Thalassoroseus pseudoceratinae: one gene and its partner. The protein of the gene in region 1 binds, or shares a complex with, the protein of each later gene. Links are inferred from orthologs where the notes say so. Each region holds a gene or a part of one and is shown on either strand. Other genes may lie near its edges.

Region 1 (4,086 bases):
TTATCCCGTTCTCCTGCGTCAGGCTGGCTATCTAACGGCGTTTGCTGGCAAGTTTGGTATTGTTGTCGAGGGAAAAGGACTATGTGAAGACGATTTCGATATTTGGGGTGGCGGTCCCGGGCAGACGTATTATGCGACTGCAAGGAATAAGTCGATGGCTAAATACGCCGAGCGTTATCCACACTCGACATTGTCCTATGGGGCATTCGCGCAAGATGCGATTCGCGAAGCGGCGAAACAAAAAAAGCCACTCTGTTTGTCGATTAGTTTCAAAGCACCTCACAAGCCGGCCACGCCCGATCCCAAGTTCAATCATGTCTACGCCGGTCAAAAGTTTACGAGACCCGCGAATTTTGGCCGTGAGGCGGGGACGCATCTCTCCGAGCAAAGCAAGCAAGGTCGCCAGTATCCTCGTTTCACAGAGTGGAAATACGATACGCACTACGACGCGGAGATGGCGAAGTACTTTCAACAAGTCTATGCGATCGATGTTGCACTAGGCATGATTCGTGATGAACTGAATGCGCAAGGCGTTGCTGGCAATACTGTCATCTTCTATACGAGCGACAATGGCTATATCTGTGGAGCCCACGGGTATGGATCAAAAGTCTTGCCGATGGAGGAGTCGTCCCGTGTGCCATTGATTGTCTATGATCCTCGAAGTGCCTCCGCCGGGAAACAGCGACGGTGTTCTTCACTCACCGGGAATGTTGACTTTGCACCAACAATCTTAGAACTAGCAGGGTTGCCGATTCCTAAAAACATGGATGGTGTCAGTCTATTACCGTTGTTAGAGAATCCATCTGGAGAAGTTCGTGAACGCTTAGCCTTGATGAATACTTTTGACAAACTTCCAGTGCATAGCCTGAGTGTTGTCTCAGACGGTTGGAAGTATACGTATTGGTGGTACGGCGATGAAACGATGGCACCAACCGAGGAACTCTTTGATCTAACAACTGATCCACTTGAAATGACGAATCTTGCTCGCGATCCAAACCGCTTGACGATGCTTCGCGCGATGCGAGAAAAGTATGATGCGGAGCTCGATGCCTGGAAAGCGAATGCCGTTCCTTACAACGACTATCAGAAATATGGTGAGCTGTTCGATCGAAATGTTCCGTGGGAGAAGAAGAATTATCGGCGGATAAAGCCAGCGGGGCAATCTTCGAAGAAGACACGGACCAACGCTGCAAAAACGAGAAGACGCGAACGAGCAGTCCAGAAGTCGGCAACGAAATCGAAGTGATCGTTTCCGGAAATACTATTCAAGCTTGGTGTCATTGAAATAGGACCTAACTTAAGAATTGACGTGGTTTGATGTGTCGTGCTGTCGGTTTGGGTTACGATTCGTCTTGCGATCACTCGTTGACCACGCCGGTTCGTCGAGTAAAATGAAGTTTTGGACGTATCTCAACAAACGAAGTCGCCATGCTTGCCAAACGGATTATTCCTTGTCTCGATGTTCACGCCGGTCGGGTGGTGAAGGGGATCAACTTTGTCAACCTGCGGGATGCGGGCGATCCCGTGGAAGTTGCCGCTCGGTATGAGTCCGAAGGGGCTGACGAGTTGGTGTTTCTGGATATCACCGCCAGCCATGAGGAACGCGAGATCATCCTTGATGTGGTCCGTCGGACGAGTGAAGTGATTTTCATGCCGCTCACGGTCGGGGGCGGAATTCGCACGTTGGACGACATCCGCACGCTGCTCAAAGCCGGTTGTGATAAAGTTTCAATCAACTCCGCTGCCGTGAAGACACCAGAGTTTATCCGCGAAGCGGCGTTGCGATTCGGCAGTCAGTGTATTGTGGTGAACATCGATCCGCGGCGGGTGCCGATCGATAACGAACCGGCCGAGATGAAAGACAAGTGGCCGGAGCATCTTCAAGTCCGTCCGCATGCCAGTCGCGATGGGCAATCGGAAGTCTACTGGGACGTGCACATCAACGGCGGTCGGTTGCCGACAGGGTTGGATGCCGTCGCTTGGGCGAAGGAAGTCGAACAATTGGGAGCGGGCGAAATTGTTCTCACCAGCATGGACGCCGATGGCACGAAAGATGGTTACGACATCGAAATTACGCGGGCAGTTTCGGATGCGGTGACGATTCCCGTCGTGGCCAGCGGCGGTTGTGGTTCGCCGGATCACATGGTGGAAGCCCTGACCGACGGCAACGCCAGTGCCGCTCTGGCCGCTAGCATCTTCCATTACGGGGAATACACGATCGACGAAACCAAACGCCAACTCGCTGCCGCCGGTGTGCCGGTGCGATTGGAAACGGTCCTCTCTTGAATCGGAAGGTCAACACGCCATGAGTTCGACCGAATCGCTGACGGACATCGATTACCCCGAATCGGACGGCCAACCGATGGGCGAGACGGAAATCCATATCGAATGGATGATTCGGTTGCGTGACATTCTCAAGTTGCGATACCGCGAACGACGAGTGTACGTCGGCAGCAATTTGCTGGTCTATCCGGAAGAGGGGGTGCCGCGAAATTTCGTGGTGCCGGATGTGTTCGTGGTTAAGGACTGTGAACCCGGACGACGGCGAATCTTCCAGACATGGGTCGAAAATCGCGTCCCGAATGTTGTGTTCGAGATCACATCGCGTTCGACCCGGCGACAGGACAGCATTTTCAAGCTCCGCCAGTACGCGGAAATGGGGGTGGCGGAATACTTTCTGTTCGACCCCACATCCGATTATCTCTCTCCAGCGTTGCAGGGATACCGGTTGGTTGACGACGAGTATGAACCAATCGAAGCCAATTCCGCCGGCCGCCTGGAGTGCCGCGAACTCGGCCTTGATTTGGCGCTCTCCGAGGAACGGCTACGATTGTTCGACTCGATTGAGCGTCACGAGTTGTTAACCGAAGCGGAAACGGAAGCCCATGCCCGCGCCGAAGCGGAAGCTGAGGTCGAACGGTTGCGAAAATTACTGGATGAACGAGACAATTCGGCGTAATCTAATAGCGTCGCGACAACAATATTCTTCCCCCAATCGGGTTTCTGAGGATTCACGTTATGGTTTTGGCATCGGAATGGACCGAATCGACCTTTGAACCGGGCAAAGAAATCGAGATCGACAAGATCTTTCGGCTGGCGATCAAGCACGGTTGCTCCGACATTCACCTGCAAGTTGGTCGTCCGCCGGTGTTTCGGATCAAGGGGGCACTGCGGGAATTGCAGATGGACCCGATCGACAATGACAAAATGATCGAACTTTGCTTCCCCATGATGGACCAACGGAACCTGGACATTTTCCACCGTGATGGCGGGGCGGACTTCGCGAAGACGATGATTTCCGACGGTGAACCGTGGCGGTTCCGGATCAACCTGATGACCCAACTCAGCAAAGTCGGGATGGTGGCCCGGAAAATCGAACGCTCGATTCCGCCATTCGAAAAATTGTTTCTTCCGCCGGTCATGGAAGAACTTTGTAAATACGATCAAGGCATGGTGTTGCTCGCCGGGGTGACGGGGTCCGGGAAATCGACCACCATTGCGTCGATGCTCGACTGGATCAACCAGAACTACCGGAAACACATTCTAACCATCGAAGACCCGATCGAATTTGTGTACACCTCCGATAAGTGTCTCATCAATCAGCGGGAAATCGGGCAGGATGTGATCGACTTCCACGTGGCGATGAAACACGCGGTGCGGGAAGACCCGGACATCATGCTGGTGGGGGAAATGCGTGACCGCGAAACATTCGAAACCGCGATCCACGCTGCCGAAACCGGTCACTTGGTGTTTGGGACGATTCACGCGAGTTCCGCACCAGGGACGATTGCCCGTATTCTCGACCTGTTCCCACCGATGATGCACAAAGCCATTCGCGCGACGATGGCGATGAACATGAAAGCGATCGTCGGTCAAAAACTGCTCAAAACGATCGTCGATGTGCCTTCGCGGGTGCCGATCGTGGAAATCATGCGGTTCAACCCGACCGTCCGCAAATTGGTTCGGGAAGAAACCGACGAAAAACTTGCGGCGGCGATTCGCATCGGGAAAGACGAAGGGATGCAGCAATTCAACGACAGTCTGAAATCCTTCATCGACCGAGAATTTATCAGCCGAGCGGATGCC
Region 2 (3,989 bases), on another replicon or contig:
AAACGGCGAGCCGGCGTTCCGGGAACTGGAACGTCAAGTTCTGGCCGAATTGCTCAGCCGCGATGAGTTGGTGCTGGCCACCGGTGGGGGTGCCATTCTCAACGCAGACACCCGAGCCCAGATGAAAACCGTGGGGCCGATCGTCTGGCTCACCGCAGACATCGAAACACTCATGACACGACTTGCAGGCGATGCGAACACAAAAGACGATCGCCCCAACTTGACGGATGTTGGGGGACGTCAGGAAATTGAAACCGTCCTCAACCAACGCAATCCGATTTATCAAGAGTGTGCCGACATCACACTACCCACTGATCAAACCGATCCGGAAACGCTCGCCGGCCAAATCATCTCAGCGATGCCCCGTTGGGACGCGAAGGGAGAAGGTTCGTGACGGCTGAGGACATCTGGTTGGGGCTGGTGCTGGTTTGGCTGTTTATTCTTGGTAGCGTGATCGGGAGTTTCTTGAATGTTTGCGTGCATCGGTTTCCCCGGCACGAACGTCTGAAAGACCAACTCCGCAGCATTTGGTGGCCACCGTCGCATTGTCCGCGTTGCAAATCCACAATCGCCAAACGGGACAACGTTCCGATTCTCGGATGGATATTGCTGAAAGGCCGTTGCCGAACGTGTCAGCTACCGATTTCCGCGCGTTACCCGATCATCGAGTTTCTCAACGGCTGCCTGTTCGTCGTGGTCTACTTATTCGAAGTTCCACACGAATTCCGGACCCAGATCTTCGAAAGCTGTGGCTTCTGCCCGATCGGTCCACAGATTCTCCCCGCGTCTGTGACATTCAGCGATGCCGTATTGCTCCACTGGCGGTACGCCTATCACATGGTGCTGTTCGAAGCGTTGTTTGTCGCGAGCCTGATCGATATCGACACCACCACCATCCCCGACGGCTCCACGGTCCCCGCGATGATCGTGGGAGTCCTTGCCGCTGGAATTCTCGGCCAAGTCTGGATGATTCCCGTATGGTTCGAAGATCCGTTGTTCGCGGGACTAGCTCCCGAATGGAGTCAGGGATGGTTCGGATCACTTGTGCGTCCGCCGTTGTCGATCGTTCCGTCTTCTGAGGCGATGCATCCCGGCCAACGATTACTGATCCCGGAATGGGTCCTCACGCAACCGCACCTTCACGCGTTGGCCGTGAGCGTGGTTGGCCTGATTGTCGGTGGCGGTGTGGTGTGGCTGATTCGCATTGTCGGGCAACTCGCATTGCGACGCGAAGCCCTCGGTTTCGGCGACGTCATCCTGATGGGTCTTGTCGGCAGTTTTCTGGGTTGGCAAGCGACACTCGTGGCGTTTCTGATCGCACCATTTTGTGCGATGTTCATGCTGCTTGTTCGCGTGATCTCCCGTAACGACGGCTTTATCCCCTACGGTCCATTCCTGAGTCTCGGCACATTGATTGTCGTTCTGTTTTGGAATCGACTTTGGCCGATGGTTGGCCATTGGTTTTCGACCGGCCCTTGGGTCATCCTTGTGGGTGTGATGTTCCTCGTTCTGATGTTCCCCGCTTTGTTGGTCACTCAGGCGATCAAGCGAGCACTCGGAATTCCCGACCCACCGCCATTTGGTTGGTTCGAAGAATCATGGACGGCCGCTGACCAAACACATTATCAAGCCGGTGAGTTCGTCGACCGCGATCGGCAGTCGTGGTCGGTCGCCGATCAATGGCCGGGCGGAACGGCCGCGAACGGCACAATTCACGAAGAACGCTGGCGGAATTCCGGCGGACCAACCGGATGGCCCGAACCTTAACAACTCAATCATTGTCCTCCGGATAAATCTCTTGAATCGGCTGCATTCTGGATCGACGGGACAAAACCTCGCAAAGATCGACCGTCAACTGCTTTAGTGACAGACCTCAAACAATGATCAAAATTATCGACTACGGTATGGGCAACTTGCGAAGTGTGCAAAAAGCCCTGGAAAAACTCGGGTTCGAAGCCAGTCTTTGCGGCACGGCTGACGAATTGCATGGGGCAGAAAAACTGATTCTTCCCGGTGTAGGTGCGTTTCGAGACGCGATCGCGGCGTTGAAAGACCATGGGTTAGTCGATCCAATTCGTGAGCACATCGCCGCCGATCGCCCCTTCCTCGGCATCTGCTTGGGGCTGCAACTACTGTTCGATGTGAGCTACGAAGACGGAGAGTATGCGGGGCTGGGAATTGTGCCCGGCGAAGTCGTGCGGTTCGAGGATCAACCGGGGTTGAAGATTCCGCACATGGGTTGGAATCAGCTGCAACCATCCGGTTCACCGCGATTGCTCGAAGGCATCCCAGCCGAATCCCACTTCTATTTTGTACACAGTTTTCACGTGGTTCCACGGGATGAAAGTGTCATTGCCGCCCGTTGTGAACACGGCACGACATTCACGGCCGCCATCGAACGGGGCAACTTGTTCGCCACGCAGTTCCACCCCGAGAAAAGCCAGAACGTCGGTCTCAAACTCCTACAGAACTTCGCAGAGTTATCGTGACCAAAATTGGTCTCGATCACACCTCAACTTCATCGTCGTCATCACTGACGACATGAAACTCCTCGCCATCGAATTCCATGATGTCGCCGGGGCGGAGCTGTCGTCGGCGTCGCGTTTCGATCTCACCGTTGACCATCACCTGGCCATCCTGGATCAAGAGTTTCGCTTGCCCGCCAGTGCCGACAATTCCGGCGAGTTTGAGAAACTGATCGAGGCGGATGGTTTCCGCTGGGGTTTCTTCAGACATGTGTGGTCTCTTGCTGAGTCGGATCAAGTTGGAATCGGACTTCACCGCCGACCAACACATGCTTCACTCGCCCTCGCACCTCCCAACCGCCAAACGGTGTGTTGCGGCTATGGGAATGGAACGCCTGTGGATCAATCGTCCATTGTTCGTTGGGGTCAAACACGGTGACATCGGCCGCAGCACCGACCGCGAGTGTGCCATGATCGATCTGCAAAATCTTCGCGGGGCCAACGGTCAACTTGGCGATCAGCTCCATCCAAGTAAGGTGATTCGGTTCAATCAACGTCCGAATACAAATCGGTAGCACAGTCTCCAAGCCCACGATCCCCGCCGGTGCTAAATCAACTTCGCCGGTTTTCGACTCCTCGGTGTAAGGTTGATGGTCGGATGAAATTGCATCCACCGTGCCATCTTTCAAACCCACGATCAGTTCCGCAATATGTTCCCGTGATCGCAACGGCGGATCGACTTTGTAATTTGCATCAAATTCAGTGAGCGACACATCGGTCAACGCCAAGTGGTGAGGCGTGACATCACAAGTCACTTGGATTTGGTTTTCTTTCGCATCGCGGATTTGTTGAATGCTTCTCCGCACGGAAACACTCATTAAATGCAATCGTCCACGCGTTAGAGCAGCGAGGGACAGATCCCGACTGACCATGATGTGTTCCGCGGCTGCCGGTATTCCACGAAGTCCGAGCAAAGTCGAAACATAGCCTTCGTGCATGACACCATCGGCGGCCATTTCCGGCACTTGAGGATGTTCAAAGATACTGCGATCGAACATCGCCGTGTATTCCAACGCCCGTCGCATGATTTCCGCATTTGCGATGGGTCGTTTCGCATCGGTGAACGCGACGGCTCCGCCTTCGAGCAACTGTCCGATCTCGGCGAGTTCCTGACCTTCGTGATTTTTCGTCACGGCTCCCAACGGAAACACGCGGCAGTTGTTGGCACGGCCGGCTTGTAGCAACAGAAACTCCGCACTGGCCCGGTTGTCGACGACGGGAGAGGTATCCGGTAGACACGCCACACTGGTGAAGCCGCCCGCAAGTGCCGCTGCGGTACCGCTGGCCACACTTTCATCGTCTTCCGTGCCGGGTTCGCGAAACGCCACATGGGTATCGATAAACCCAGGACACACGATACAGCCGGAAGCGTCGATTTCTCGGTCGCCCGGACCGATGTTGTCGCCGATTTCGGTGATCACCCCGTTCTCGATCAGCACGTTTGCCGGCTGGTCGAAACCCCGC

What was found.
Region 2: the proteins of hisF (region 1) and hisH are in contact, whole or in part, in a crystal structure (PDB 6RU0), measured with the Thermotoga maritima proteins. The link is inferred for Thalassoroseus pseudoceratinae from one-to-one orthologs. Residues at the interface, in WP_004080486.1 of Thermotoga maritima: Met1, Leu2, Ala3, Arg5, Ser40, Glu41, Asp45, Glu46, Ala70, Glu71, Ile73, Asp74, Ile75, Pro76, Phe77, Asp98, Lys99, Ser122, Gln123, Glu161, Thr195, Leu196, Asn247, Arg249, Glu251; in WP_004080484.1 of Thermotoga maritima: Asn15, Arg18, Arg22, Arg117, Leu118, Pro119, His120, Met121, Gly122, Trp123, Asn124, Asn134, Gly135, Tyr136, Tyr138, Val140, Tyr158, Glu180, Lys181, Ser182, Ser183, Lys184, Ile185.

The regions. Positions count from the first base shown.
Region 1 is NZ_JAALXT010000006.1:211,716-215,801, reverse strand. Bases 504-3,357 are described here. They hold hisF (imidazole glycerol phosphate synthase subunit HisF), read left to right. Parts: upstream 504-1,428; coding sequence 1,429-2,286; downstream 2,287-3,357. Other genes in these bases: G6R38_RS21440 (type IV pilus twitching motility protein PilT), read left to right, coding at 3,019-3,357; G6R38_RS21445 (Uma2 family endonuclease), read left to right, coding at 2,306-2,959; G6R38_RS21455 (sulfatase family protein), read left to right, coding at 504-1,246. Outside these bases: more of G6R38_RS21455, read left to right, coding at 1-503; more of G6R38_RS21440, read left to right, coding at 3,358-4,086.
Region 2 is NZ_JAALXT010000001.1:1,222,209-1,226,197, forward strand. Bases 928-3,684 are described here. They hold hisH (imidazole glycerol phosphate synthase subunit HisH), read left to right. Parts: upstream 928-1,880; coding sequence 1,881-2,489; downstream 2,490-3,684. Other genes in these bases: G6R38_RS04520 (prepilin peptidase), read left to right, coding at 928-1,767; G6R38_RS04530 (RNA-binding S4 domain-containing protein), read right to left, coding at 2,506-2,736; G6R38_RS04535 (dihydroorotase), read right to left, coding at 2,729-3,684. In the rest of the region: G6R38_RS04515 (shikimate kinase), read left to right, coding at 1-394; more of G6R38_RS04520, read left to right, coding at 391-927; more of G6R38_RS04535, read right to left, coding at 3,685-3,989. UniProt on the Escherichia coli protein: IGPS catalyzes the conversion of PRFAR and glutamine to IGP, AICAR and glutamate. The HisH subunit catalyzes the hydrolysis of glutamine to glutamate and ammonia as part of the synthesis of IGP and AICAR.